DNA from 2 places in the Sphingomonas sp. S6 genome. Region 2 is predicted to be linked to the other one. Evidence: predicted binding sites of a transcription regulator. Region 2 holds the regulator's gene; the other holds the start of a gene.

Region 1 (5,602 bases), on a different contig from region 2:
GCAACATGCTCATTTGGGCGCGGCTCTCGATCTGGAAGGTGCCCAGCGTGTCCGCCTTCTGGATCATGGCGTACACATCAGGATCGTCGTCCTGCAGGTCCTTCAGCTCGACGTGCAGACCCTTGTCGGCCTCCAACATGTTGAAGGCGCGGTTCATACAGCCGAGCATCCCCAGGCCCAGGACATCGACCTTCATGAACTTGAGACTATCGATGTCGTCCTTGTCCCATTCGATGATCTGCCGATCCTCCATCGCGGCCGGCTCGATCGGAACGAGATCATCGAGACGGTCATGGGTCAGCACAAAGCCGCCGGGGTGCTGCGACATATGGCGCGGCACACCGATCAGCTTGCGCGCGAGGTCGAGCGTGAGACGCAGCCGGCGATCGGCGATGTCGAGGTTGAGCTCCTCGACCTGTTTCTCGCCGACGCCTTCGGCAGACCATCCCCAGACCAGCCCGGCCAGTGAGGACGTCAGGTCCTCAGGCAGGCCAAGGGCCTTGCCGACGTCGCGCACCGCGCCGCGTGCACGATAGCGTGTCACGACCGCCGTCAGCGCAGCGCGGGTCCGCCCGTAGGTCTCGTAGATCCACTGGATGATCTCCTCACGCCGCTCATGCTCGAAGTCGACGTCGATGTCGGGCGGCTCGCGCCGCTCGCCCGACACGAAGCGCTCGAAGAGCAACTCGTGCTTGATCGGATCGATCGAGGTCACACCGAGCACGAAGCACACGCAGGAATTGGCTGCGGAGCCTCGGCCCTGGCAAAGGATCCCCCGCCTCCGCGCTTCGCGCACGATCGCGTACACGGTCAAGAAATAGGGTGCGTAGCCGAGTTCGCCGATCAGCCGCATCTCATGCGCGATCTGGTTGGTGTACGCCTCCGGCACCTCGCCATCGAACATGCGCTCGACCGCTTCGGTCGCCAGCTTCTCCAAGGCCTCCTGCGCTGACAACCCCTCAATGAGGCGCTCATGCGGGTATTGATAGGCCAACTCGCCAAGGTCGAAGGTGCAGATGCGGGCGATATCGACGCTCGCCTGAAGCGCGTCCGGATAAGCGCGGAATCGCCGGACCATCTCGTCCGGCGATTTGAGCGCCCGGTCCGCGTTGACCTCGCGGCGATAGCCGAGCTCATCGACGGTGCATTTCTCGCGCACCGCAGTCACGACGTCCTGCAGCAGCCGTGCCTCTGGCGCATGGTAGAGCACGTCACCGGTCACGACGGCACGGACCCCTGCCCCGCCCGCCTGTCGCGCCAGCGCATCGATGCGGACCGCGTCCCCCGGCCGGCGCCGCTGGAACAGGGCCATATAGCCGCGACGCCCGTAGATAGCCTTCAGGTCCTTCAGCGCGGCGACGTTCTCCTCGTCCGCCTCGTGCGGCAGCAGGATGGCAACGACACCTTCGGACCACGGCTCCAGGTCGTGCCAGTGGAGGAGGCACCCGCCCTTGCCTGCCCGCTTCTTGCCGACGGTGAGCAGCCGCGTGATCCTCGACCAGGCAGGGCGGTCAGTCGGATAGAGCAACAAGCGCCGGCCGCACGACAGATCGACGCGGGTGCCCGCGATCGACCGGACGCCAGTCGCCTTCTGCGCTTCCCACGCACGCACGACACCTCCCACCGTGCCGATGTCGCTTACGCCGATCGCCGGATAGCCGAGCAGCGCCGCGGCTGCGAACAGCTCCTCCGGTGACGACGCGCCGCGCAGGAGCGAGAAGTGGGTGAGCACCTGCAGCTCGACATAGTGGGTCATCCGAAGACCCCGTGCATCCACCAGGAAAGGTCTCCGGTCTCGTCCTCGAACCCGTCACCCCGCCTGAAAACCCAGTACCGCCCTCCAGCTTCATCCTCGACACGGTAATAGTCGCGGACCGCCCAGACCTCGGCGTCGCGCCGCCACCACTCGCCGTGAACGCGCTCAGGACCATCACCGGCGACGATCTTGTACATCGTGCCTCGCCATTCGAAGCGACGTGGCGGCTGATCCGGCATCAGTGCCATGACGCGAGCCAATGGCTCTGGCTGCGGAAACAGGCGGATCGGACGCTTCCAAGCCGGCCATGATCCTGGCATTTCCACCGGGTCGGAGCGGGTGACGGCCCGTTCCGGCACATGGCTCTCGACGGGCGCAAGCCGGTAGACGGCATAGCCGCCGATCCTGCCGGCGATGACGTCGACCAAGCGTGCCGGGTCTCGCACGAGCGTCTCGCCAGCGAGGACCGCGCCAAGGTCGACCGCATCAAGCGGCTCGGTATGTGTGGCAACGAGCCAGAATTGCTCAAGCCCCATGCCGGGGTCGATCCGCTCGATCCTCAGCTTCAGAAGGCGGAGGAGGTGCGATACCTCGCGCGTAGGGCGCGACGTGCCAACGCCCACCACCTGCTCAGTACCGTCGACGCGCAAACCGGTTAGACGGAGTGCCCGCGCGCCTAGTCCCCGCGCCTGCAGAACCTCCGCAAGATCGGTCAGCAGGTCGCCCATCACCTGCTCAATCGCCTCGGCCGTGCCGATCGGCTCCAGCAGCCGACGCTCGACGATCGGGACCTCGGCATCCTCGCGCGGGGTGATCGGCTCGGCGACCGCGCCAAGCGCCTGGTCCAGGCGCGTGATCGCCGGAAGGCCAAGCCGGCGCGCGAGCGGTCCGCGCGCTACCGGCAGCAGATCCGCAACAGTCTCGAACCCAAAGCGCTTTGCGGCACTGATCGCCGATGGGGCGAGGCGCAGCGCGACGACCGGCAGCGCCGCAATTGCACTCGCCGTAGCGCCGGGCTCAACGCGGATCAGCTCGCCTCGGCCGAACCGGGCGAGCGCGTGCGCGGCACCTGCGGTATCGGCGACTGCGATCCGCGCGGTGAAGCCGGCGCGTCGGCAGAAAGCCAGAAGCCTTTTGCAAAATTTCTCCTCGCCGCCATGCAGATGAGCGCATCCGGCAACGTCGATCCATAGGCCATCGCTGGGGCTGACTGCGGCAATGGGCGACCAGCGACGCACTGCGAACAATGCAAGACGATCCAGGAGGGCGGCATCCGCCTCCGGCTCCGCCGGCCGGAAGTCGAGATCGGACACGAGCGCGCGCGCATGGGTCGCTGCCATGCCCGGATGCACGCCAAGCGCGCGCGCACCCTCACAGGCAGCTACCACCTCTTCACGCCGCCCGACCTTGCCGATCAGCGCCAAAGGCGCCTGATCTAGCGGCGCGGCAACTGGCCCGGGGATGCGCGGCGCTGGTGTCGAAACCTTGTACGGATGACTGGCAGCCTCCGAACGCCGACCCAGCTCGCGCATGGGCGGCTGCGCGTGCGCCGGCAGGCTGGCGATCTGCGCCTCTACGTCGCCACGCGACGGCATACCCTCGCGCGCCCAGCGCGCGCCGGGGCGCCACCCGCCGCCCCGCGGCACCGAACATGCACCGGGGTCGTCGTCTACCGGCAGCTCGAGGACAGGCCGTTCAGGCTGCCGCGGAGCGGACCGTTCCAACCGTCTCAGCCGCTCCACGGCCAAGCTCGGCAGGAACAGCGAGACGACCCGTCTCATCGCTGCCCTCCACAATCATGGAAAAGCCCTCACCGCCGCGCTGACGAACACACTCCACAGCCCAGCGCGCGCGCCCAACGCCCGCAACGTCGAGACGCTCGGATGGTGCTGCACCGATCCGCCAGCGGGTCCACGCAGCCGATGGCTCAGCCAGAACATCCTGGCTGAGGCCGCGAGGGCGGCGCAACAGGAGAACGGGAATATCGGCGTCAGCAGCAACGAGTTGCAGACGCCGTGTTGCCACCATCGAGACCTTGCTTGCCTCCGCGACGATCGCGCACGGCGTGCCGTCGCGCACCGCGTCTTCAACGACCGCCAGCAATGCCGCATCATCACGCGGCTGCGCAAAGATGACGTTGGCTGACGGCAGACCCGCTTGCTCCAGCGCGGGCGCATAGAGGTTTGTCCTACAGCTCGCCCACAGTACCGGCGCACCCGTACCGAGCGACTCACGCGCAGCAATGCCGGCCAGGAAAAGCGTGGTGGCGGCATCGTCGACTAAAGCTGCGCTTTGGGCCGCTGCCTCATGCAGTGCGCCAGCGCGTAACCCCCCTGCCCCGAGACGGGCGTCGATAGCCCCGACGCCGAACGGCATGACACGGTAGTCGGTCGCGGGAGTGGCGATCGTCCGCAGATGCGCTATGCTGGGCGCGAGGGAATTAAGGGCGGCGGACATAAGGGCTAGACTCTACTCGTTCCCTTTATGTTCCGTTAATGGCCGCTTGCGGTCAAGTAGGTTTTCCGCAGCTACCGAGTCCGTTCGTCGCAGACATGCCGGGCCAGCTCGCTGGCCGACATAGGAGGCGCGGATGTGCAATAGGTATCGACTGACAGCGAAACAGGCCGAGGTTGCCGCGACATTCGGCATCCGCGCACCCTATGAGATCGATGAGACGTTCCCCACCGGCGACATCTTTCCCACAGGGACTAAGACCCCCTTTTATGGCGCAGTGGTCGTCCAAGATGGCACCGATCGTCGTCTCGAAAGCATGGAATGGGGCGTCCCAACGCAGATCCCCAGCAAGCGGGACCCGGGGGTAAAGCTAACGAAATACGTCACGAACGTCCGGAACCTGCAATCCACCTTCTGGCGCTCGATGTTGACTACGCCAGCGCGTCGCTGCCTCGTCCCCGTCACGTCGTTCTCGGAATACGGGCTGAAGCCCGGCGAGGATGGGAAGAAGCCACTGCACTGGTTCGACGTGCCCAGCAGACCGTTATTCGCTTTTGCCGGTATCTGGCGACCAACGGAGCGCGGGAACGCCTACGGTTTTCTGACGACGGAGCCAAACGCGATCGTCGCACCCATCCATCCGAAAGCAATGCCTGTCATCCTGCATGATGACGACTACGGTCGCTGGCTTACCGGCGCCTGGGATGACGTGAAGGAACTGGTATCGCCCTACCCTTCTCAACTCATGCGCGTCGACCAGCCCGTCGATTGAAACGTGCGACCTTACGGCCGCCCCATCGACATGGGTCGATGGTGCTGCGAAGTTAGATGGCGCATCGATAATGATGTCATCTCGCCTTGCGCTGCGCTCGTACCTTTCCTTAAAGCTTGATGGCCTACAGAGACGTAGGACGGGGCGTGGAAACCTCGAAGGGTAAGGGCCGGTTCGAGCTATCGACCGGGTGGCGGACGCGTATGTCCAAGCCACCCGGCCAAAGGCGTTCGCGCCAAGCTTACCCTTGGTTTCCAACACCCGGTTCCGAAGCGGTGACGCGCCCAGCGGGCGCGTCACCGGCTTCTTGGGAGGCGTAGATGTCCGGTTGCACACCAGAAGACGACTTCCCGATGCCCTTAGGATCGCGTTCGCCCCTCAAAACTGATGTGCCTTTGGCACTGATGAGGATGGCGCTAGCGATCCTTGACCGGGACGGCCGGCCGGTGCCGGCGTGCTATTTGCAGCAAGCAATCGACAGCTACCTCGACACCCCTCCGGCACAACCGGGACCTCAACTCGATGCTGAAGTGAACGCCTGGTTGGAACGCAACCCACGGATGCTCGATTGAAATCGCGCTTGTCCGAAACCGATCGGTTTCGGACGCGACAACCAAAAT
Region 2 (5,602 bases):
GATCACGCCGATCCGTCGCCGCATCGGCAAACGCACGATCTTCAACCTGATGGGGCCCCTCGCCAATCCGGCGCGCGTGTCGCACCAGCTGATCGGCATCGCCCGCCCCGATTACGCCGGTCTCTATGCCGAGGCGCTGGAACAGCTCGGCACCGCACGGGCCGCGGTGATTTCGGGCGAAGAGGGCCTCGACGAACTCTCCACCGCCGGCCCCAGCCTCGCGGTGAATGTCGGCAGCGCGGCGCTGCCATCGCGCATCACGCCGGAAGACGCCGGCCTGCCCCGCCACCCGCTCGCCGCCATCCGCGGCGGCGATCCGGCCTATAATGCCGCCGCGCTGCGCCGCCTGCTCGATGGAGAGGCGGGCGCCTATCGCGACGCCGTGCTGCTCAATGCGGCGGCGGCGCTTGTCGTCGCCGACCATGCACCCAATCTCACTGCGGGCGCACAGGCCGCCGCCGAAGCGCTCGACGCCGGCCGCGCCGCCGCGCTCCTCGACCGCTGGATCGCCTACCGATGACCATTCTGTCCCGCATTATCGAAACCAAGCGCGCAGAGGTTGCCGCGCGCAAGGCGACGATCAGCCTCGCCGATCTCGATGCGCGCATCGCCGCGGTGACGAAGCCGCGCGGTTTCCGCGCCGCGCTCGACGCGAAATCCGGCCATGCGCTTATCACCGAAATCAAGAAGGCCAGCCCATCCAAGGGGCTGATCCGCGCCGAGTTCGATCCGCCCGCCCATGCGCGCGCCTATCAGGCGGGTGGCGCGGCCTGCCTGTCGGTCCTCACCGACGAACAATGGTTCCAGGGCAGCGACGACTATCTGATTGCCGCCCGTGCCGCCTGCGACCTGCCCGTGATTCGCAAGGATTTCATGGTCGATCCCTGGCAGGCGACCGAAAGCCGCTCGATCGGCGCCGACGCCATCCTCATCATCGTCTCTGCGCTGGACGACAATCAGATGGCGGAAATCGAGGCCTCGGCGCTCGATTGCGGCATGGACGTGCTGGTCGAGGTGCATGACGAATCCGAACTGGAACGTGCGCTTCGCCTCAAGTCGCGGTTGATCGGCGTCAACAACCGCAATCTACACGATTTTTCGGTCAACTTCGCCCGCACGTACGAGCTGGTCGGCAAGGCGCCCAAGGGCTGCACCTTCGTCGCCGAAAGCGGCCTCGAAACCCGCGCCGACCTCGACGCGATGGCGCAGCACGGCGTGCGCTGCTTCCTGATCGGCGAGGCGCTGATGCGCGCCGACGACGTCGAGGCCGCGACGCGGGCACTGGTCGGGTGAGTCGCCTCACCCATCTCGACGCAGACGGCGCCGCGCATATGGTCGACGTCGGCGACAAAGCGGTGACGCAGCGTCGCGCGGTCGCGACCGGCCGCATCGCCATCGCCTCCGACGCCCTCGCCGCGATCCGCGACGGCGCCGCGAAGAAGGGCGACGTGCTCGCCGTTGCCCGCGTCGCCGGGATCATGGCGGCAAAGAAGACTGCGGACCTCATCCCGCTCTGCCACCCCTTGCCGCTGACCCGTGTCACGCTCGACCTGACGCTCGACGATGCCGGCATCACCGCCACCGCGCTGACTGCCACCGACGGCAAGACCGGCGTCGAGATGGAGGCGCTGACCGCCGTCTCGGTCGCGCTGCTCACCATCTACGACATGGCGAAGGCGATGGACCGCGCGATGACGATCTCCGACATCCGACTGCTCGAAAAGGCCGGCGGCGCCTCCGGCGACTGGCGCGCCTGACGCCATGGCGCTGCTGCCGATCGACGAAGCCCAGGCGCGCCTGTTCGCGCGCGCAGCGCCGGTCGAGACCGAAACCGTGCCGCTCGCCGCCGCCGCCGGCCGCTGGGCGGCGGACGACATCGCCGCCCGCCGCACCCAGCCCGCCAGTGATTTGTCGGCGATGGACGGCTATGCGATCCGCTTCGCCGACCTGCCCGGCCCGTGGACGCTGGTCGGCGAAAGCGCCGCCGGCCGGCCCTTTGCCGGCACCGTCGGCGCTGGCGAGACCGCGCGTATCTTCACCGGTGCCGCACTCCCCGACGGCGCCGACACGGTCATGATCCAGGAGGAGGTCGCGGCCTCCGGCACCACGATCCACCTGACCGGCGAAGGTCCAGCGACACTCGGCCGCAACACCCGCCGCCGCGGCCTCGACTTTCACGCCGGCGATCGCCTGATCGCGCGCGGCGAGCGGCTGACGCCCGCGCGCATCGCCGTCGCCGCGACGGGCGGCATCGGCACGATCGCGGTCCACCGCCGGGTGCGCATCGCCATCTGCGCCACGGGCGACGAATTGGTCGATCCGGGCACCGGCGGCGACCCGAGCGCGCTGCCCGAATCGAACCGGGCGATGCTGGCGGCCCTGCTCGCCGATCTGCCGGTCGAGCTGATCGACCTCGGCATCCTGCCCGATGACCTCGATCGCCTGCGCGAAGCCTTCGCCCGCGTCGACGCAGACCTGCTCGTCACCACCGGCGGCGCGTCGGTGGGCGACCACGACCTCGTGCGGCCGGCGCTGGAGGCGGCGAGCGGCGTCATCGATTTCTGGCGGATCGCGCTGCGGCCGGGCAAGCCGATGATGGCGGGACGGCGCGGCGCGATGCAGGTGCTCGGCTTGCCGGGCAATCCGGTATCCGCCTTCGTCACCGCCATACTCTTCGTCAAACCGTTGATCGCGCACCTTTCTGGTGCCGCGGACCCGCTGCCGCGCAGCACGATGGCGATCCTGGGCGAAGACCTGCCCGCCAATGGCGCGCGCACCGATTATCTGCGCGCGGAACTGCGCGACGGCCGCGCCTATGCCTCGACCATTCAGGACAGTTCGATGCTGCTGACGCTGGCGCGCTCACACTGCCTGATCGTGCGACCGATCGATGCCCCCGCGGCGCGCGCGGGCGACTCGGCGGAAATCCTCGTCATCGCTTGACGCCCCACGAATTGTTCCCTAGAAGTTCCGCGTCTGTTCTGACGGGGAAGGACCGCTTATGCTCACGCGCAAGCAGCACGAGCTTGTATGCTTCATCAACGACCGGCTCGAGGAGACGGGCATCTCGCCGTCGTTCGAGGAGATGAAGGACGCGCTCGACCTCAAGTCCAAGTCCGGCGTCCACCGCCTGATCAGCGCGCTGGAGGAGCGCAACTTCATCCGCCGCCTGCCCAACCGTGCTCGTGCGCTCGAAGTGCTGCGCATGCCGGAACGCTCCGAACGCAAGGCGCCCGAAACGCCCGCGCTCGCGGCGCCGCCGAGCGCTCCGGCCACGGGCAATGTGCGTCCCGCCCCCTCGCCAGCAAATGACGTCGTCGAAATCCCGCTGCACGGCCGGATCGCCGCCGGCGTGCCGATCGAGGCGTTCGAAGGCAGCTCGATGCTCGCCGTCCCCGCGGCGTTGCTCGGCACCGGCGAACATTATGCGCTCGAGGTCTCCGGCGATTCGATGGTCGAGGCCGGCATTCTCGACGGCGATTACGCGCTGATCCGCCGCACCGACATCGCCCGCGATGGCGAGATCGTCGTTGCGTTGATCGAGGACAGCGAGGCGACGCTCAAATATTTTCGTCGCGAAGGCGCGATGATCCGGCTCGATCCCGCCAACCGGGCCTATGAACCCCAGCGCTACGTCCCCTCGCACGTCCGCGTGCAGGGCAAGCTGTCGGGCATCCTTCGCCGCTACGACTGATGCAAGGCCGCCGCGGCGACGGGGCGTACGACCCTGTCGTTCGTGTGACTTTTGTGACTTTCAAACGGCCCCTTCGACGTCCCGTTGAGGGGGGCGTATCAGGATTTTAGATTCTTTGCCCGCAGGTTAGGACGGTAACGCCAGCCGTCTCTGGAGTTTGATCCATCGCCGTTGAACCAGGCGTCATCCCAGCGAAGGCTGGGATCTTCCGATGATAGCGGGCGACAGGAGCCGCAAGAGGCCCCATCTTTCGCTGGGGCGACGGCTCTGTGGAAATGGGTCAGGCTCTAAGGCGGTATGACATCAGGTTGATCAAGTGGCATCATCGCGAGCGGAGCGAAGCAAGGGGCGGCTCAGCGTTGGGCCCTCCTACTACAGAGCGGCATGCCCGTCGCGAGGGATCAGCGCGCCGGCATGGCGTGATCAGAACGGGATCGCCGGCGTGGTGCCCTCCGTCCTCGGCGGCGCCACCTTTGCCCCGACCAGCCACGGATGCCGATCCCCGGGGTGCATCACCGTGCGCACCCGCCCGCTCGCCAGGGTCAGCATGACGCCACCGGTCCGTCGCAACACTGGCGCATCAAGCCGCAGCCAGCGCGGCCGGCACGCACGCGGCAGGCGCCGGTCGCTCACCACCACATCCGCCGCCTGACAGGCTACAACCAGGTCCTTCCACGCAAGTTGGTAACCGCTGCGGGTCGCCAGCACCCGAAACCGGCGCCCCTGCCCGTCGATCGTCGCCACGCACGCATCGCGGCTGCACCGGGCCTCCGGCAGATCGTCGAGCAGCCATGGCTCGCCATCGGTCCCGCCATTTTCGGCGAGCATCGCCCGCGTATAGTCCCCGGCACGATCGCGCAGCAGCGCCAGCCGACCGCCCACCCGGATCGCCATATGTCGCCCGTCCCCCGTCACCAGTAGGTCGGGTGGCGGGGTCGACGCCGCCCAGACGGCGCCGACGACGATCGGCAGCACGCCGACCCAGCGCACCCGCGTATTCCACAGCGCCAGCCAGAGCCCACCGGCGATCATCGCCAGAAACGCCCCCATTGGCATCGACGGCACCGCCAGCGACGCGCCCGGCGCATCCGCCACGACATGCGCCAGCCACAGCAGCGCCCGCAACGGCCCGTCGGTCAGCCACCACAAAGGCCCGCCCAGCCCGATCGTGTCGAGCAGCAACGCGCCCGCCTCCAGCGGCATGACGACGAACGTCGTCAGCGGAATGGCGATGATATTGGCGGCAGCCCCGTACAGGCCCGCCTTATGGAAGTGATAGACCGCGATCGGCATCAGCGCCGCCTCGACCACCACGCCCGTCAGCAGCAGCGACCCGAGCCCGCGCAGCAAACGCCGCGTGCGCGACTCCTCGCGCGGCTCGAACCATCCGCGCACCCGCGGATGCTCATGGAGCGCAACGATCGCCACGATCGCGGCGAACGACAGCTGGAAGCTCGGCCCCACCAGCGCTTCCGGCCGCACGGCCAGCACGACCATCGCACCTGCCGCAACCAGCCGCAGCGTCATCGCCTCCCGCCCCATCGCCAGCGCCGCCAGCACCAGTAGCGCGGCGACGCACGACCGGATCGTGGGAACCTGAGATCCGGTGAGCAACGTATAGCTGATGGCAGCCAGCGCCCCCATCCCCGCGGCGACCAACGGCAACCGAACGCGAATGGCGAGCCACGACCACAGCGCCAGCAGCCGCAACGTCAAGACCATCGTCGCCGCCACCGCCGCGGTGATGTGCAGCCCGCTGACCGACAGCAGATGCGCGAGTCCCGCACGCCGCATCGCCTCCGCATCGCGCTCGCTGATCGCCCCCTCGTCCCCGGTCGCCAGCGCCGCCGCGATGCCGCCCCGGCTCCCTTCCAGCCGATCCGTGATATGGGCAGTCAGGCGCCGCCG

What was found. The regulator LexA, encoded in region 2, represses DNA repair genes until DNA is damaged. The targets are predictions, from matches to a motif close to GTTCCNCNCTTGTTCT.
Region 1: the regulator LexA is predicted to act here: its motif matches at 4,232-4,247, upstream of ACGVWT_RS15615 (ImuA family protein).

Annotation. Positions count from the first base shown of each region.
Region 1 covers NZ_JBIEOE010000013.1:27,762-33,363, forward strand. Annotated here, with positions in the region: gene ACGVWT_RS15605 (error-prone DNA polymerase) at 1-1,756, opposite strand, end outside; gene ACGVWT_RS15610 (DNA polymerase Y family protein) at 1,753-3,351, opposite strand; gene ACGVWT_RS15615 (ImuA family protein) at 3,452-4,213, opposite strand; gene ACGVWT_RS15620 (SOS response-associated peptidase) at 4,347-4,982, shown strand.
Region 2 covers NZ_JBIEOE010000001.1:162,991-168,592, reverse strand. Annotated here, with positions in the region: gene trpD (anthranilate phosphoribosyltransferase) at 1-520, shown strand, start outside; gene trpC (indole-3-glycerol phosphate synthase TrpC) at 517-1,293, shown strand; gene moaC (cyclic pyranopterin monophosphate synthase MoaC) at 1,290-1,757, shown strand; gene ACGVWT_RS00830 (molybdopterin molybdotransferase MoeA) at 1,762-2,943, shown strand; gene lexA (transcriptional repressor LexA) at 3,002-3,694, shown strand; gene ACGVWT_RS00820 (ComEC/Rec2 family competence protein) at 4,118-5,602, opposite strand, start outside.